Regions from separate parts of the Sphaerotilus sp. FB-3 genome, predicted to be linked through region 2. Evidence: predicted binding sites of a transcription regulator. Region 2 holds the regulator's gene; the other holds the start of a gene.
What was found. The regulator HrcA, encoded in region 2, represses chaperone genes, less so after heat shock. The targets are predictions, from matches to a motif close to TTAGCACTCNNNNNNNNNGAGTGCTAA.

Region 1 (5,721 bases), on a different contig from region 2:
AGATGCGCCCGAAGGCGCATCTTGACCCCTCAGACAAGGGGGTGTCAGCTACGGCATTCAGCCGGGACGTACTTGCCCTTGATGCTGCCAGCAGTGCCCGACTTGCCAGAGCCAGTCGAGCCTGCAGACAGACAATTCCAGGTGATCGAACCTTGTGTCGGCACCGTGCCGCTCACCAGCGCGTTGCCCGCAATACCGCCGTCACGCGGCGACAGGATCAGGTTCGCACCACCATCGATTGCCGCGGTGAAGGTGATGGTGATCTCGCCATTGGTGGGGTTGATTTCGACCTTGGCGACATTCTTGGTCGCAGCAGGCTCCTGGAAACCGGAATTGAATGCTGCACCGTTGGCCGCATTTTCAGCCACCGTCGCCTTGGCACCGGCCGCCAGCGCCAGGCCTTCCGAGACCTTCGCGCGGACCGTGTAGTCCTGATAGGCCGGCAGCGCCACCGCGGCCAGGATGCCGATGATCGCCACGACGATCATCAGTTCGATAAGCGTAAAACCTTGTTGCGCGCGCTTCATGGAAGGATCCTCCGTCAAGTGAGTAGACGGCAGGAAATGTGCAGACTTCGTGCCAGCCCTCAAAGCCCCAACAGCCCGGGCGGAGCGGCGCTGATGCGGCTCAGGAAGTGACATTTTTTGGCCGACAAGGTCGACGGTGCTGCCAAGAAATGTCAGATCCTCACGCAGACGGCCAAGATTTGTCACCCGGATGCGGGGGATGAACCCGTTCGGCGTGCCCGACTTCACACGCAATTGCTTGCAGAAATGAAAAAAGGGTGGCTTGACAGCCACCCTTTTCATTCGAGCTCAGGTCAGGCTCGGCAGGATCACATGTCCATGCCCATGCCGCCCATGCCGCCCATGCCGCCCGGCATGCCACCGGCCGGAGCATCGTCCTTCGGCGCTTCGGCGACCATGCACTCGGTGGTCAGCATCAGCGAGGCGACGGACGCGGCGTTCTGCAGCGCGGTGCGGGTGACCTTGGTCGGATCCAGGATGCCCATGTCGATCATGTCGCCATAGGTGTCGTTGGCGGCGTTGAAGCCGTAGTTGCCCGAACCGGCCAGGATGGCGTTGACCACCACGCTCGGCTCGCCACCGGCGTTGGCGACGATCTCGCGCAGCGGGGCTTCGATCGCCTTCAGGACCAGCTTGATGCCGGCGTCCTGGTCGGCGTTGTCACCCTTGATCTCGCCAGCGGCCTGACGGGCACGCAGCAGGGCGACGCCACCACCGGCGACGATGCCTTCTTCCACCGCAGCGCGGGTGGCGTGCAGGGCGTCTTCCACGCGGGCCTTCTTCTCCTTCATCTCGACTTCGGTGGCGGCACCGACCTTGATGACGGCAACACCGCCGGCCAGCTTGGCGACGCGCTCCTGCAGCTTCTCGCGGTCGTAGTCGCTGGTGGCTTCCTCGATCTGGATGCGGATCTGCTTGACGCGCGCCTCGATGATGTCGGCGGTGCCGGCGCCGTCGATGATGGTGGTGTTTTCCTTGCCCACTTCGACGCGCTTGGCCTGGCCCAGGTCAGCCAGCGTGACCTTCTCCAGCGACATGCCGACTTCCTCGGCGATGACCTTGCCGCCGGTCAGGATGGCGATGTCTTCCAGCATGGCCTTGCGGCGGTCGCCGAAGCCCGGGGCCTTGACGGCGACGACCTTCAGGATGCCGCGGATGGTGTTGACCACCAGGGTCGCCAGCGCTTCGCCGTCGACGTCTTCGGCGATGATCAGCAGCGGACGGCCGGCCTTGGCAACCTGCTCCAGCGTCGGCAGCAGGTCACGGATGTTCGACACCTTCTTGTCGTACAGCAGCACGAACGGGTTGTCGAGCAGGGCGGCCTGCTTTTCCGGGTTGTTGATGAAGTACGGCGACAGGTAGCCGCGGTCGAACTGCATGCCTTCGACGACGTCCAGCTCGTTGTTCAGGCTCTTGCCGTCTTCGACGGTGATGACGCCTTCCTTGCCGACCTTGTCCATCGCCTCGGCGATGATGCCGCCGACGTCCGCGTCGGAGTTGGCCGAGATCGTGCCGACCTGGGCGATTTCCTTCGAGGTGGTGGTGGCCTTCGAGGCGGCCTTCAGCTGGACGACCAAGGCGGCGACCGCCTTGTCGATGCCGCGCTTCAGGTCCATCGGGTTCATGCCGGCGGCGACATACTTCATGCCTTCGCGCACGATCGCCTGGGCCAGCACGGTGGCGGTGGTGGTGCCGTCACCGGCGTTGTCCGAGGTCTTGGAAGCGACTTCCTTGACCATCTGGGCGCCCATGTTCTGCAGCTTGTCCTTCAGCTCGATTTCCTTGGCGACCGAGACACCGTCCTTGGTGACGGTCGGGGCGCCGAACGAGCGCTCCAGCACCACGTTGCGGCCCTTGGGGCCCAGGGTGACCTTGACCGCGTTGGCCAGGATGTTCACGCCCTCGACCATGCGGTGACGCGCGTCTGCGCCGAAGATGACGTCTTTTGCAGCCATGTTCTAACTCCGAATACTTGAAATCTGGGAATGGGGGGAGATGTGCGGGAGAAGGCGCCTTGAGGGCGGCTTACTTCTCGACCACGGCGAAGAGGTCTTCTTCGCGCATCACCAGCAGCTCTTCGCCGTTGACCTTGACGGTCTGGCCGCTGTACTTGCCGAACAGCACGCGATCGCCGACAGCCACGTTCAGCGCGACGAAGTCACCCTTGTCGTTGCGCTTGCCCGGGCCGACGGCCAGCACTTCACCCTGGTCCGGCTTCTCGGCCGCGTTGTCCGGGATGATGATGCCCAGGGCGGTCTTGGTCTCGTTTTCCAGACGCTTGACGATCACGCGGTCGTGCAGGGGACGAAGATTCATGGCGACTCCTAGAAACAGAGCTTGGATCGGACAGAGAAGGTGGGATGCGACAGGGCGGAACGATGCCCTTCGCGATCACTAGCACTCACCATCGGCGAGTGCTAACGGAACTGATTATAGGAACGCGATCGCGGCTTTCAAGAGGGGGAGGCCCCAGAAACCCCACGGAAAGCCGTTACGCTCGAGGGGCAGTACGCGCCCGACCGTCCACTTCTGCCGACTTCGCCCCTCCGATCCCGCGATGACCGACGCTCTTCCGCCCTCGCCCTCCCCCACGCGCAGCGCGCTGCCGCCCGACGACCTGCAGCGCGCGCTGCTGCACAACGAGGTCCATGCCCGACCGACCGCCCGCATCCGCCTGCCGGCGCTGGTCGTCTATGTCGCGGTGCTCAACGAGGGCATCAGCCGCGAGCAGGAGCTGGCGCACCTGCGCCTGCTGCCGGGCCAGCAGGATCTGCCGCCGGAGGTGCTGCACGACCATTTCGTGCGGCTGCGCCTGGGAAACTGCACGCTGAAGTGGGAGCGCCACAGCGAGTACACCCGCTACTCGATCGTGCAGTCGCTGCCCAAGGGCGCCGGCCTGGAGGCCGAGAACCCGCCGCTGGACGCGCTGGCGATCGACCCGGACTGGCTGGCGGCGATTCCCGGGCGCACCATCACCGCGATCAAGCTGGCGATGGTCATCGGCGACATCGCCAATGCGCCGGAAGCCGCCCGGCGCGGCCAGCGCTGGCTGGGCGGCCGCAGCGTGGTGGCCTCGATCATGGGCACCTACGGCCACTCGATCGCGGTCACCTCGTTCCGGCTGCGCGAAGACGGCTTCGAGCACATGCTGGTGATCGCGCCGGAGCGCACCACCGAGACCCGCGCGGGCCGCATCTCGCAGCGCCTGCTCGAGCTGGAGACCTACCGGATGATGGCGCTGCGCGGGCTGCCCGCGGCCAAGGCGCTGTCGCCGATGCTGGCCGAGGCCGAGTCGCGGCTGGCCGAGATCACCGCGCGGCTCGAGAACAAGGCCGCCACCGACCAGGAGCTGCTCGACACGCTGGTGGCGCTGGCCGCGCGGGTCGAGCGCGCCACCGCCGAGAACCAGTACCGCTTCGCCGCGACCCAGGCCTATGACGCCATCGTCAGCCAGCGCATCCAGGAGCTGCGCGAGAAGCCGATCTCGGGCACGCAGACCATCAGCGAATTCATGCAGCGGCGCCTGTCGCCGGCGATCCAGACGGTGGCGGCCACCGCGCAGCGCCTGAGCGGCCTGTCGCAGCGCATCGAGCGCACCAGCGCGCTGCTGCGCACCCGCGTCGACATCGCCACCGAGTCGCAGAACCAGCAGCTGCTGGCGCAGCTCACCCGCGGCCAGGACCTGCAGCTGCGCATGCAGATGACGGTGGAGGGGCTGTCGATCGCGGCGATCTCGTACTACGTGATGAGCCTGATCTACTACGGCGCCAAGGCGGTCAAGGTCGCCGGCGTGCCGATCAGCCCGGAGCTGGTCGCCGGCGCGCTGATCCCGGCGGTGCTGTGGGGCGTCTGGCGCACCAACCGGCGCATCCACGAGAAACTCCACGCCGAGCAAGGTCACTGAAAAGACGCCGGCCCACAATCGCCGGCCCGAATCTGTCCCGTCCCACCCCACGACACGAGGAGACTCGCCGATGAAGCCGATGAAGCTCGAGACCCTGGCCGTTCACGCCGGCTACCAGCCCGACCCGACCACCAAGGCGGTGGCGGTGCCGGTGTACCAGACGGTGGCCTACGCCTTCGACAGCGCCCAGCATGGCGCCGACCTGTTCGACCTGAAGGTGCAGGGCAACATCTACACCCGGATCATGAATCCGACCCAGTCGATCCTCGAGGCCCGGGTGGCCGCGCTCGAGGGCGGCATCGGCGCGCTGGCGCTGGCCTCCGGCATGGCGGCGATCACCTACGCGATCCAGACGATCGCCGAGGCCGGCGACAACATCGTCTCGGCCAGCACGCTGTACGGCGGCACCTACAACCTGTTCGCGCACACCTTCCCGCAGATGGGCATCACGGTGCGCTTCGCCGACCCGCGCGATCCGGCCTCCTTCGCCGCGCTGATCGACGAGCGCACCAAGGCCGTCTTCTGCGAGTCGGTCGGCAATCCGCTCGGCAACGTCACCGACCTGCGCGCGCTGGCCGATGTGGCGCATGCCGCCGGCGTGCCGCTGATCGTCGACAACACCGTGCCCTCGCCGGCGCTGTGCCGCCCGATCGAGCATGGTGCCGACATCGTCGTGCACTCGCTGACCAAGTACATGGGCGGCCACGGCAACAGCGTCGCCGGCGCGATCGTCGACTCGGGCAGGTTCCCCTGGGCCGAGCACAAGGCACGCTTCAGGCGCCTGAACGAGCCCGATGTCAGCTACCACGGCGTGGTCTACACCGAGGCGCTGGGCGCGGCCGCCTACATCGCCCGCGCCCGGGTGGTGCCGCTGCGCAACACCGGCGCGGCGATCTCGCCGATGAACGCCTTCCTGATCCTGCAGGGCATCGAGACGCTGGCGCTGCGCATGGACCGCATCTGCGACAACGCGCTGGCGGTGGCGCGCTTCCTCGACGATCACCCGAAGGTGGCCTTGGTCAACTACGCCGGCCTGCCCGAGCACCCCGACCATGCGCTGGTGCAGTCGCAGATGGGCGGGCGCGCCTCGGGCATTCTCAGCTTCGGGCTGAAGGAAGGCGGCCGCGAGGCGGGCGCGCGCGTGCTCGACGCCTTCCAGCTCTTCACCCGGCTGGTCAACATCGGCGACGCCAAGTCGCTGGCGACCCACCCGGCCTCGACGACGCACCGCCAGCTCGACACGGCCGAGCTGAAGAAGGCCGGCGTCAGCGAGGACATGCTGCGCCTGTC
Region 2 (5,721 bases):
AGAAAGCGCACGCGGACCTGGATGCCGCCGTGGCGGCGGCCTACGGCTGGACGGACGGCGCCACGATGACCGATGACGACATCCTGCGCCGCCTGCTGGCGCTGAACCGGGAGCGGGCGCCGAAGGCGTGACAGCCCAAGCGCGTGCGTGCACGCCATAGACACGCCTCACCACTGTCAAAGCACAGAAATGCCGCATTGGAACTACAATCCGGCCGCCGCTGCACATCAGCGGTCCGGGTTTGGTCGCCCGGAGAAGTAGGCGCAGCAGCCGCGCCCGTCGCGGCTTTTTCACGTCTGTACGGCGTGAAGCTGCGGGCATGGCTCCGTCTATGGCGGGCCGTGTCGGGAGGGGGAAACCCCTGCCGGTACCTACTCCCGGTCGACCAACCCGGCACGGTCTGCCACCCTCTCTTGGTCGGGAGCGTGGCAGGTTCAAGACCTGTCGAGTAGGAGCCGTCATGGCTGACACCCTCATTGCGCCCGCATCGGGCCGCACCGTTCTGCACCTGCCTGCGCACATCGATTCCCGCCCCTTGCCCCCTGTCGCCGACTACTGCCGCGCCTTCGTGCTGCGCCGTGCCCGTGAGCGGGCAGAGCGCAATGCCACCCGCCGTGCGGTCCGCCGCGCCGAGCTGCGGGCCCAGGCCGCCGAGCACGTCGCCAGCCTGGCCACCACGTCACTGCCGTGACCCCCACCCGGCGCTGACCGGGCACACCCCACCGCCGACCGCCCGGCACCGACCGGGCACGCGAGCAGCGCCAGCCATCGGCGCCGCTCGCCCGCGCACGTCTGCACGTCATGCGCCGGGGGACTCTTCACGACTTGTCGCCCCCGGATGCGTCCCGGCTCGGCCTGCGCGTGTACCGCCCGGCCAGAGCGAGGACCACACCAGCCGGGGCGCAGAGGCTTCCAGCCGGGACGCGCGTGGAGGGGTGCCCAGACCCTGAACCCGGCCGCTCGCACGCCTGGAGCCGCGTGCAGACCCCGGATGCGACCGACTGACCGACCGATGGTCACGGCACCGCGAGGGGCACCCGCCCGAACCCAGCGCACCGCCGGGTAAGGGAAGAGGCCCGCCCCTTCGCTCCCTCCCTCTCTCCCTCAGGTCATCCGCCGAAGGCACGGGGACAAGTCTTCTTGCGTGGGACGACACCGGGGCCACCCACACCGGCGCCGGCAGCGTGCCACCTGCTGCACAGGGAAGGTGCAGGGAAGGTCCGGGGTAGGGTCGGCGACATCCAGCGAACAAGGATGCACCTCGACCACCGTGCCAGCGCCGACAGGTGCTTTCTTGCAGGGATGGAAGAAAGTCGAGCTGCCGCTCGTTCTGGCGAGCAGGTGCGGCGCAGACCAGTCCCGGTGCTTGAGCTGTCGCGCCGATGGTGCAATCTGCCCGCGCTGGCTGGCATCAAAGAAAACGCCTTACACCCGCCCTTACATGGAATCCAAAAACGCCAAGGGGTCAGCACGACACCGCGCTAACCCCTTGATTTCATTGGTAGGCCCCCGGGGAGTCGAACCCCGCACCAACGGATTATGAGTCCGCTGCTCTAACCAGGCATGAGCTAGAGGCCCGTGGGAGCGCGATTGTAGTGGCTGCGGCAGCGCTTTGCGGTTTCAGGCGGTGTGCATTACTTCTGGCTCAGCGCCTGCCCGACCATGCGCGCGGTGATGTCGACGATCTGGATCATGCGGTCGTAGGCCATGCGGGTCGGGCCGATGACGCCCAGCGTGCCCACCACCTGGCCGTCGACCTCGTAGGGCGCGGAGACCACCGACAGGTCCTCGATCGGGACCACGCCGCTCTCGCCGCCGATGTAGATGCGCACGCCCTCGGCGCGGCTGGAGCCGTCGAGCAGGCGCATGAGCTGCGTCTTCTGCTCGAACAGGTCGAACATCTTGCGCAGCGAGCCCAGATCGTTGCCGAAGTCGCTGACCTCGAGCAGGTTGCGCTCGCCGGAGACCACCACCTGCGCGGCCTCGTCGCTGGCGGCCTCGCTGCCGGCCTGCACCGCGGCCTGCATCAGCGTGGCGATCTCCACGCGCAGGCGGTCGACCTCGCCCTGCAGCCGCTCGCGCACCTCGTCGATCGTCAGGCCGGCGTAGTGCGCGTTGAGGTAGTTGGAGGCCTCGAGCAGCTGCGACGGGCTGTAGTCCTGCGCGGTGAACAGCACCCGGTTCTGCACGTCGCCGTCGGCTGCGACCAGGATCAGCAGCACCCGGCGCTCGGCCAGACGCAGGAACTCGATGTGGCGGAACACGCCGGCCTTGCGCGGCGCGGTCACCACGCCGACGAAGTGCGACAGGTTGGACAGCAGATGCGCCGCGCTGGCGATGACACGCTGGGGCTGGTCGGGCTGCAGCGGCGCGATCGCGGAATCCTCGAAGGAGAGCTGCGCCGGTCGCACCGTCAGCATGGTGTCGACGAAGACGCGGTAGCCGCGCGCGGTCGGGATGCGCCCGGCCGAGGTGTGCGGGCTGGCGATCAGGCCCAGCTCCTCCAGGTCGGCCATGACATTGCGGATCGTCGCCGGCGACAGCTCCAGCCCGGAGGTCTTCGACAGCGTGCGCGACCCCACCGGCTGGCCATCGGCGATGTAGCGCTCGACCAGCGTCTTCAGCAGCAGCTTCGAACGGTCATCCATCATGGTGAAACCGATTGTAGGGTGGAGGCGCGCGAGGAACGCCGACGTTCATGACGATGGGGGCGCGACGCGGACTGTCAAAGTGCTGTGGTGTAATTTGTGCCCATGATCAGCCGATTCCGTCATGCCGCGCTCATCGGCAAGTACCAGGCCCGGGGCATGCGGCCGCTGCTCGAGGAAATCGCCCACCTGCTGACCCGGCGCGGCCTGGAGGTCTCGGTCGAGATCGAGACCGCGCACAACACCGGCCTGGCCGGCTATCCGGCGCTGACGCCCGACGAACTCGGCCAGACCTGCGACATCGCCATCGTCGTCGGCGGCGACGGCACCATGCTGGGCATCGCGCGCACGCTGGCGCGCTACGGCGTGCCGATGGTCGGCGTCAACCAGGGCCGGCTGGGCTTCATCACCGACATTCCGGTGGCGCAGGTGCTGCACGCGCTCAAGGCCATCGTCGCCGGCGACTACGAGGAAGAGCACCGCGCGATGCTCGAAGGCGGCGTGCTGCGCGACGGCGAGTCGATCTACGAGGCGGTGGCGATGAACGACGTGGTGCTGCGCAGCGGCACCACCTCGATGGTCGAGCTGCGCGTGGAGGTCGACGACCAGTTCGTCGCCAACTTCCGCGCCGACGGCCTGATCATCTCCTCGCCGACCGGATCGACCGCCTATGCGCTGTCGGCCGGCGGCCCGATCCTGCACCCGGGCGTGGCCGGCTGGCTGATCGTGCCGATCGCGCCGCACATGCTCTCCAACCGCCCCATCGTCGTGCCCGACAACGGTCGCATCAGCATCGAGATCGTCTCGGCACGCGAGCCTTCCGTCAATTTCGACATGCAATCGCTGGCCAGCCTGCTCATCGGCGACCGCATCACCGTGCGGCGCTCCGACCACCGCGTGCGCTTCCTGCATCCGCGCGGATGGAACTACTACGCGACGCTGCGTCGCAAGCTGCACTGGAACGAGGGCGCACTGCCCGGCGACGGAGGCCAGTGATGCTGCGCCGGCTGTCCCTGAGCAACTTCGTCATCGTCAGCCGTCTCGACGTCGACTTCGGCCCCGGCTTCGCGGTGCTGACCGGAGAGACGGGCGCAGGCAAGTCCATCCTGATCGACGCGCTGCAGATCGTGCTGGGCGGCCGGGGCGACGCCGGCGTGGTCCGCGAGGGCGAGAGCCGCGCCGAGATCGCCGCCGAGTTCGAGCCGGTGCCGCCGGCGCTGGCCGCCTGGCTCGACGAGGCCGGACTGGCCGCGGCCGACGAGGCCGGTGCGGCGACGCTGCTGCTGCGCCGCACGATCGACGCGCAGGGCAAGAGCCGCGCGTGGATCAACGGCAGCGCCGCCACCGTCGCGCAGCTGCGCGAGACGGCCGAGCATCTGGTCGACATTCACGGCCAGCACGCCTGGCAGAGCCTGACCCGGCCGGCGGCGGTGCGCCAGTGGCTCGACGACCATGCCGAGGTCGACACCGGCCCGATGCTGCTGGCCTGGCAGCGCTGGCGCGAGCAGCTCGCACGGCTGGAGGCCGCCGAGCGCCTGGGCGCCGAGCGCGAACGCGAGCGCGAGCGCCTGGTCTGGCAGATCGGCGAGGTCGAGCGTCTGGCGCCGGGCGCGGACGAATGGCCCGAACTCAACGCCGAGCACCAGCGCCTGGCCCATGCGCAGGCCATCCTGGACGCGGTGCAGCTGTCGGTCGATGCAGTCCATGAGGGCGAAGCGGCGGCCAGCAGCCAGGCCGCACGCGCGCTCGAGGCGCTGGAGACGGTGGCCGGCTACGAGCCGGCGCTGGCCGAGGTCATCGAGGTGCTGGCCGGCGCGCAGGCGCAGCTGGCCGATGCCGCGCGCAGCCTGCAGGCGCTGCTGCGCCGCACCGAACTCGAGCCCGAGCGCCTGGCCGAGCTGGATGCGCGCCTGTCGGCCTGGATCGGGCTGGCGCGGCGCTTCCGCTGCCCGCCGCCGGATCTGGCCGCGCAGCTGGCGCAGTGGCAGGCCGAGCTGGCCGAGCTGGATGCCGCCACCGATCTCGAGACGCTGCAGCGCCAGGCCGAGGCCGCGCGGGCGGCCTTCATCGCGCAGGCGCGCCAGGTCTCGGCGCGCCGGCAGGCGGCCGCGCCCGGCCTGGCCGAGGCGGTGACCGCCGCGATGCAGCAGCTCGGCATGGCCGGCGGACGCTTCGCGATCGCGCTGGAGACGCTGGCCGAGCCGCAGGCGCATGGCCTGGAGTCGATCGAGTTCCTGGTCGCCGGCCACGCCGGCAGCACGCCGCGGCCGCTGGCCAAGGTCGCCTCCGGCGGCGAACTCTCGCGGCTGGCGCTGGCCATCGCCGTCACCACCGGCCGCAGCCGTCAGGCACGCGGCCTGGGCGCAGGCACGCTGATCTTCGACGAGATCGACTCCGGCGTCGGCGGCGCGGTCGGCGACACCGTCGGGCGGCTGATGCGCCAGCTCGGACAGGACTGCCAGGTGCTGGCGGTCACCCATCTGGCCCAGGTCGCCGCCTGCGCCGACACCCATCTGGTGGTCAGCAAGGCGGTCGGCGCGGACGGCCGCACCCGCAGCGAGATCCATCCGGTGGCCGGCGCGCAGCGCGTCGGCGAGATCGCCCGGATGATCGGCGGCCAGTCCGGCTCCGGCGCCGGACTGGCGCACGCCCAGGACATGCTGGCCGCGGCCTTGCTGCCGGCCGCAAAAGACACTGTTCCCTGACAACCCCAGCCCAGAGCCACAGGCCAGAGACATGACCGCAGCCGCACTCGATCCCGATCCCGATCCGCACAGCACGCCCGCCGCGCCCGCCGCCACCGCCGGCACGACACCGCAACCGGTGGTGCTCATCTCGGGCATCTCGGGCTCGGGCAAGTCGGTGGCGATCAATGCGCTGGAGGACGCCGGCTACTTCTGCGTCGACAACCTGCCCCCGGAGCTGCTGCCCGAGCTGATCCGGCTGGAGGGCCGCAACCCGCATCGCCGCCTGGCGATTGCCGCCGACGTGCGCACCGCCAGCTCGCTGCCCAAGCTGCTGCCGATGATCGACACGCTGCGCCGCGAAGGCACGCCGGTGCTGATGATCTTCC

Region 1: a site for HrcA is predicted at 2,922-2,948, ahead of NFT33_RS11425 (co-chaperone GroES). Genes of this name have one in related genera too.

The regions. Positions count from the first base shown of each region.
Region 1 is NZ_BQWE01000023.1:1,279-6,999, reverse strand. It holds gene NFT33_RS19410 (pilin) at 45-800, opposite strand; gene groL (chaperonin GroEL) at 836-2,482, opposite strand; gene NFT33_RS11425 (co-chaperone GroES) at 2,553-2,843, opposite strand; gene NFT33_RS11420 (DUF3422 family protein) at 3,085-4,431, shown strand; gene NFT33_RS11415 (O-acetylhomoserine aminocarboxypropyltransferase/cysteine synthase family protein) at 4,511-5,721, shown strand, end outside.
Region 2 is NZ_BQWE01000016.1:279,559-285,279, reverse strand. It holds gene NFT33_RS09505 (class I SAM-dependent DNA methyltransferase) at 1-131, shown strand, start outside; gene NFT33_RS09500 (hypothetical protein) at 461-691, shown strand; tRNA gene NFT33_RS09495 (tRNA-Ile) at 1,500-1,578, opposite strand; gene hrcA (heat-inducible transcriptional repressor HrcA) at 1,635-2,651, opposite strand; gene NFT33_RS09485 (NAD kinase) at 2,754-3,644, shown strand; gene recN (DNA repair protein RecN) at 3,644-5,353, shown strand; gene rapZ (RNase adapter RapZ) at 5,385-5,721, shown strand, end outside.